Linked DNA regions of Chloroflexus aurantiacus J-10-fl. Each later gene encodes a partner of the first gene's protein in a complex. Links are inferred from orthologs where the notes say so. Each region holds a gene or a part of one and is shown on either strand. Other genes may lie near its edges. The genes, in order: hisF and hisH.

What was found.
Region 2: the proteins of hisF (region 1) and hisH are in contact, whole or in part, in a crystal structure (PDB 6RU0), measured with the Thermotoga maritima proteins. The link is inferred for Chloroflexus aurantiacus J-10-fl from one-to-one orthologs. Residues at the interface, in WP_004080486.1 of Thermotoga maritima: Met1, Leu2, Ala3, Arg5, Ser40, Glu41, Asp45, Glu46, Ala70, Glu71, Ile73, Asp74, Ile75, Pro76, Phe77, Asp98, Lys99, Ser122, Gln123, Glu161, Thr195, Leu196, Asn247, Arg249, Glu251; in WP_004080484.1 of Thermotoga maritima: Asn15, Arg18, Arg22, Arg117, Leu118, Pro119, His120, Met121, Gly122, Trp123, Asn124, Asn134, Gly135, Tyr136, Tyr138, Val140, Tyr158, Glu180, Lys181, Ser182, Ser183, Lys184, Ile185.

The regions. Positions count from the first base shown.
Region 1 is NC_010175.1:2,514,226-2,517,309, forward strand. What follows is about bases 128-2,887. They hold hisF (imidazole glycerol phosphate synthase subunit HisF), read left to right. Parts: upstream 128-997; coding sequence 998-1,777; downstream 1,778-2,887. Other genes in these bases: CAUR_RS09565 (YesL family protein), read left to right, coding at 128-892; CAUR_RS09575 (B12-binding domain-containing radical SAM protein), read right to left, coding at 1,794-2,882. Also shown: more of CAUR_RS09565, read left to right, coding at 107-127.
Region 2 is NC_010175.1:436,009-439,301, forward strand. The notes cover bases 16-2,984. They hold hisH (imidazole glycerol phosphate synthase subunit HisH), read left to right. Parts: upstream 16-1,165; coding sequence 1,166-1,804; downstream 1,805-2,984. Other genes in these bases: CAUR_RS01750 (histone deacetylase family protein), read left to right, coding at 111-1,169; hisA (1-(5-phosphoribosyl)-5-[(5-phosphoribosylamino)methylideneamino]imidazole-4-carboxamide isomerase), read left to right, coding at 1,807-2,532; CAUR_RS01765 (coiled-coil domain-containing protein), read left to right, coding at 2,601-2,984. Also shown: more of CAUR_RS01765, read left to right, coding at 2,985-3,293. UniProt on the Escherichia coli protein: IGPS catalyzes the conversion of PRFAR and glutamine to IGP, AICAR and glutamate. The HisH subunit catalyzes the hydrolysis of glutamine to glutamate and ammonia as part of the synthesis of IGP and AICAR.

The DNA.
Region 1 (3,084 bases):
ACGGGCGTATCCGTCCTGGCAAACGCTTATAGACAGGCCGGTGGCTACAGGCGCCCGTACATTGGCGAGAGCAGATACCGCAAACTTCAGCTATAATACACAAGCTATGAGTCAGCGCCAAATAATCAATTCAGCCAATATCACCGCACCGTTTCGCGTCTTCTGGCAGGCACTACGCGACCTGTTTGATGAATTTCTGCTGCTCACGTTTGCCAACATCATCTGGGCCGCGCTGAGTGTACCACTCTTCAGTATTGCCTACGTTGCAATGGTGAGCAACGCTGCCCTCCCCGCAGCAGCGGCGGCACTGGTTGGCGTCTTACCGGCAGCACCGGCATTTGGAGGTCTGTACGCGCTGAGCAAGCGAATTACCGAAGGCCGGGCCAGCAAATTAACCGATTTCTTCGCCGGTATGCGGACGTATGCGCTTCCGGCGTGGCGTTTATACGGTATCTGGATGGCAGGTCTAGCCCTGATTTTATGGAATCTGGCCTTCTACGCCGGCGTACCTGGTCTGCTTGGTGGACTCCTGATCGGCTTTTTTCTCTACCTGTTCATGCTCTGGTCGGCAATCATCATCTATGCTTTCCCAATGATGGTGTTACTGGAACAGCCTTCGCTCCGCCAGATTGCCCGCAACGCTCTGATCTTGATCGTCAGTCGCCCCATCTATACACTGATCACCATGCTCTTGATGGGCTTTATCTTGTTTGTCAGCAGCCTGGTGCTGGTCGTCCCGTTCCTGCTCTTCAGCGTCTCACTCCTCGCGGTGTGGGGGGTGCGTGCGACCCAATTTCTGATCGATGACGCACAGGCCCGGCAGGCAACAGACGCGGAACCTCCGGCACCGGTAGAAGAGCGTGGTCGGCGTGGGCAGGTACGGCCAAAATAGTGATTGATGCGTACAGGAAGGTGGTCGCGCACAACAACGACCACCAACTCAGCGATGGTTTACAGGCCATTACTGCGATTTCCGAACGTTACCGGGGACGAACATATGCTGACGCGACGAATCATTCCCTGTCTTGATGTCAAAGCAGGACGTGTGGTGAAGGGCGTGAAATTCCTGAATCACCGTGATGCCGGTGATCCGGTAGAGCTGGCGGCTGCCTACAATGCTGCCGGGGCCGATGAACTGGTCTTCTACGACATCACGGCATCCAGCGACGAGCGGGCCATTATGGTCGAGGTTGTAGAACGCACGGCTGCCGAAGTATTTATTCCGCTCACGGTTGGTGGTGGGTTACGCAGCGTTGACGATATGTACCGCATGCTGCGGGCCGGTGCCGACAAGGTCAGCCTGAATACAGCAGCGGTCTACAACCCGCAGCTCATTGCCGAGGGCGCCCGGCGGTTTGGCAGCCAATGCATTGTGCTGTCGGTTGATGCCAAACGGGTGAACGCGCCAGGCGAACCACCACGCTGGGAAGTCTTTACCCATACCGGGGCCAATCCGCGCCCGACGGGGCTTGACGCTATCGAGTGGATCAAGCGAGGGATCGATCTGGGGGCCGGTGAAATCTGTATCAATAGCATGGACGCCGACGGTGCGCGTACCGGGTATGATCTGGAGCTATTACAGGCGATTACCGCCATTTCCCCGGTACCGGTCATCGCGTCCGGTGGTGTCGGTTCGCCGCACGACATGTATCGCGGCATCGTCGAAGGCGGTGCCGATGCGGTACTGGCCGCGTCCATCTTCCACTTCGGCGACTACTCAGTGGCCGATGTCAAACGCTACCTGGCTGAACGGGGGGTGGCGGTGAGGATGATATAAGGAAGTTTACCTGCTTCTACCCACCCAATTCCTCATCCTCATCCACGTGCTGCACCCGTAGTTGCCAGAGCAAACCGCCGAGCACCGGGCCAAAGCGATCAATCAGGCGCTGGCGGGTTTGTCCTTCCTGATACCGTTGACGGGCAAAGCGTTTGATGGTTTGCTCGTCATCGCCAACCCGCATCGTCTGCATCAATTCAAAAGAGACATCGTTAAGGCTAAACGTAGCCGCAACATCGATCAGGCGAGCGATGGATTCGTAAGGCGGTTCGAGCAGGATAGTCGCGTGGGTGTAGATACCATGCTCACGGATAGTAGTGAGCAGTTTACGCGCCTGGTTACGCCTGCTGGCAGAGTCAAAAATGCTGGTAGCGGCAATGACAAACGTCAGTGCTTCACAACCGGCCTGAGCCAGCCGCGGAATCGTCTCTTCGTCCAGGTGTTCGAGGGCGACCGCTGCCTGCCATTTGACATTCAAACTGGCGCTTATCAGATAGTTGAGTAGTTCAGTAAACCACTGTTCATCAATGGTCAATGCCGGTTCGCAAAACAGTACGTGGCGGATTCCGGCCTCTTCCACCAGCGTGCGCAGCTCCTGACCGATCTGGCGGGGCTGGCGCATGTGCCATTGCCCATTGATATGCCAGCCGATCACAACGGGGGTTTGTAGCTCTCCACCCGGTGCACGGAGTGCGTAGTGCTCAAGCGACAACAGATGACGGGCCGGAAAGGGGACATCGTTTGGCAGGCATTGATTGACCGTTGCTACGCCATCAAGCCAGGCCAGGACACCGGTGATGGCTGCGGGTGCATCAGTACCGTTGCGTTGAACCAGCAATGGCAAAATGTCAGGATAAGACTGATGAATCTGCGCGACTGCCTGTTCAATCGTGCGGCTATCTTCACCGCCGACGATGACACGTTGGGGCTGAAACGTTTGCAGGCGACGCCGAATATCGTGCCAGCTTCCCGTTGCATCCAGGGCATGGTCGTACATGCGCACAATGATGCGACGTTGTTCCAAAACAGCCGCCACGTAGGCCAGAGTCAGCGGCGGCATCTGATTGGTCTGTTTGCCGGGTAGAGCAATGAGTGCAACCTTCACGTAGTTTCTCCGGCCAACCTGTCTGGATAGCGACTACTATGTCAGAAAGGGCTTCGCCAACTGTGAACAAGAATCTTCACTAGTGATCAGACTACTCGATTTAGCGTCCTCAAAGCTACATATTGCAACAAAATATTCTTATGGCAAATATAGCACATTTCAACAGCAATTAAGATAACGAAATATTCAGAAAAGATTTCAT
Region 2 (3,293 bases), 2.1 Mb from region 1 along the record:
TATACCACGGCGACACACGCTTCCCGCCATCCGCCGGCCTCGTGGTACAATGAATGCAATTGTCGTAGCGAGAGTATCCGGCTGCGCTCCAGGGCGGTACAGGCACAGATATGACCACTGCAATTGTGACCGATCAGCGGTTTGATCTTCACACATGGCACGGGCACGTTGAGCAGGCCGAGCGGTTGCACGCCATCCGACGGGCAATTGAGGTCGATGGGTTGTGGCCGCGTTTGCTTCAGTTACCCATTCGTCCGGCCACTGAAGCTGAATTGCTTGCTGTCCATAGCTCCAGCATGCTTCATCGCGTGCGTCAGTTAGCCAGTTATGGCGGTGGACAGATCGATAGCGACACCTACGTCACTGCCGAGTCGTGGGATGTTGCGCTGCTGGCAGCAGGCGCAACGATTTGTATGGCTGAAGCCCTGGTAAGCGGACGCTGCCACAATGCGTTTGCGCTGGTGCGGCCACCGGGCCACCATGCGACCGATATACGCTCGATGGGTTTCTGCCTCTTCAATAATATTGCAGTCGCTGCACGAGTGTTGCTGGATCGCCACCATCTCCGGCGCATCGCGATTGTGGATTTCGATGTTCATCACGGTAATGGCACTCAGGACATCTTCTACCGTGATGGGCGAGTTCTCTTTTGCTCGATCCATGCCGCGCCGCTCTACCCAGGCACCGGCAGTCTTCACGAAATGGGTGATCCGCGCACAGCCGGCGGCACCACCCTCAACGTACCGTTGCCCTATGGAACCGGCGATCACGGCTACGAACAGGTATTTCAGCGCGTCATCGGGCCAGTGCTCCGCCGTTTTCAACCGGAGATCATTCTGGTGTCAGCCGGCTTTGATGCCCACTGGAGTGATCCGATTGGGCCGATGGCGCTCTCGATCCAGGGCTTTGCCCGCATCGTGCAGCACCTGTGCGATTGGGCTGACGAGTTGTGTGACGGTCGGATCGGCTTCGTACTGGAAGGCGGGTATAGCCTGCCGGCGCTGGCGGCGGGTGTAGTGACGACGCTCCGCCTGCTGTTGGGGATGCCGGCCGGTTCTGACCCCATGGGCAAGATGAATGCACCCGAACCGGCCATCGAACACATCATCACCAGTCTCTACACCTACCATCCTCTGCTGATGCAGACAACATATCAGGGAGAAGCATGATAGCAGTGATTAACTACGGTGCCGGCAACCTGCCCAATGTGGTACGGGCACTACAACGGGTCGGCGCTACACTCACCGTAACCGATAACCCAGAGGTGATCCGTTCTGCGCAAGCGGTCGTTCTGCCCGGTGTTGGCGCGACCGCTGATACCATGGCCAGTCTGCGCCACCTGGGGATTGCAGAGGTCTTACCGGCAGTTATCGCTGCCAGTACACCGTTTCTGGGTATTTGCGTCGGGATGCAGGTCTTGCTGAGTGAAAGTGAAGAGTTTGGTCTCCACTCGTGTCTCGACATCATCCCCGGCACAGTACGCCGTCTTCCCGAACACGCCGGCAAGATACCGCAGATCGGCTGGAATCAGCTTCAGATCAGCCCGACATTCCGCAACCATCCACTCTTTGCCGATATTCCTGATGGAGCCGATGTCTATTTCGTGCATTCGTATTACTGTGCGGTAGCTGATGAGGCGATCATCGCGGCCCGCACCGACTACGGCATCCCCTTTCCGAGCGTCATTATTCGCGACCACTTGGCGGCAGTACAGTTCCATCCCGAAAAGAGTGGCGACTATGGCTTGCGCCTGCTGGCCAATTTCGTGCGCTGGAGCGAGGCCGTCCAGCCAAAAGGAGTGTGACAATGGAGATTATTCCGGCAATTGATATAAAAGATGGTCGCTGCGTCCGCTTGTATCAAGGCGATTTTGCCCAAATGACGGTCTACGCCGACGATCCGGTTGCGGTGGCCCGAAGCTGGGAAGCGCAAGGCGCCACCAGACTGCACCTGGTCGATCTCGACGGTGCCCGTGCCGGACACCCGCAGAATGTCGACGCCATTCTTGCTATCACACAGGCGGTGCAGATTCCAGTGCAGTTAGGCGGTGGTTTGCGCCGAGAGCAGGATGTTGAGTCGGCATTAGCCCTCGGCGTCGAGCGCGTTATCATCGGTACGGCGGCTATTGCCGAAACAGACCTGGTTGCCCGCCTACTCGACCGCTTCGGCGAGCAGATCGTGATCGGGATCGATGCCCGCAACGGCCTGGTAGCTACCGATGGCTGGACAGTAACCTCTTCGGTCAAAGCAACCGTGCTGGCTGAACAGATGGCAAACCTCGGTGCCCGACGCATCATCTACACCGACATCAGTCGTGATGGCGCACTCAGTGGGCCGAACTTTGCAGCCTTAAGCGAATTGATCACACCGCACGGCCCGGCGATCATCGCCAGCGGCGGGATTGCCAGTATCGACCACGTGCGCCAGCTTGCCCAGCTCGGCGTTGAAGGAGCGATTATCGGCAAGGCATTGTACGTTGGTGCAGTAAAACTGGCTGAAGCGATGGCCGTTGCCCACATGACTAATGTATAGCTACCGGGTGGGCATGCCAGAGCGATGGCAAGCTGTTTACCTGCAATACCACACAACCAGGAGTTGTTATGTCAAATTCAGACCTGACGGCGCGCTATGAAGAAGAGCGTCTGCGAGCGCAAGAACAATCGCAACTCGTTTACCTGCAAGGCCAGATTGACGAATTACGGCGCTTGCTGAAGGATCAGACCAACAAGTATCAGTGGGCGATGGAACAAATACGTAAAAATGAGGGCACCATCGCCCAGATTCAGAGTCTCTTCGACCGCCACACCGGTGAGGTTGCCCAGGCCAATGAAATTGTGCGCCGTGATGTTGTCGCCCTGCGCCGCGAAGTGGCAACCGCGCTGGTCAAGATTGAAGATGGCCTGCGGCCCATTCGCGATATGCAAGCGCAAATTCAACAGGTTGCCGAAGCACGCAAACAGGACCGCGACTTTCTGGCCGGCTGGTTGAGCCGGATTGAACAGGTTGAGCGCCAGATTGCCACCCTCTCTTCACAGGTCAAAGAGCTTGACGAGCGTCAGCGGCAATTGACGTTACAACTCGAACGTTTACGCGAAGCCGATGCTGCCGTGATGCAGGAAGTTCGCCGCTTCGGTGATGATTTGCAAGTCGAGAAGCAATCCATGCGCCGTATGGCCGTTGAGGCACAACAGTTTGTTGCCGACCTGCAGCCGGTTGTGGAAGAACAACGATCACGCATTGACCGCCTGGAAGAGATTCGCCAACACATCGATCTCTTCACCGAGATGCTGCCG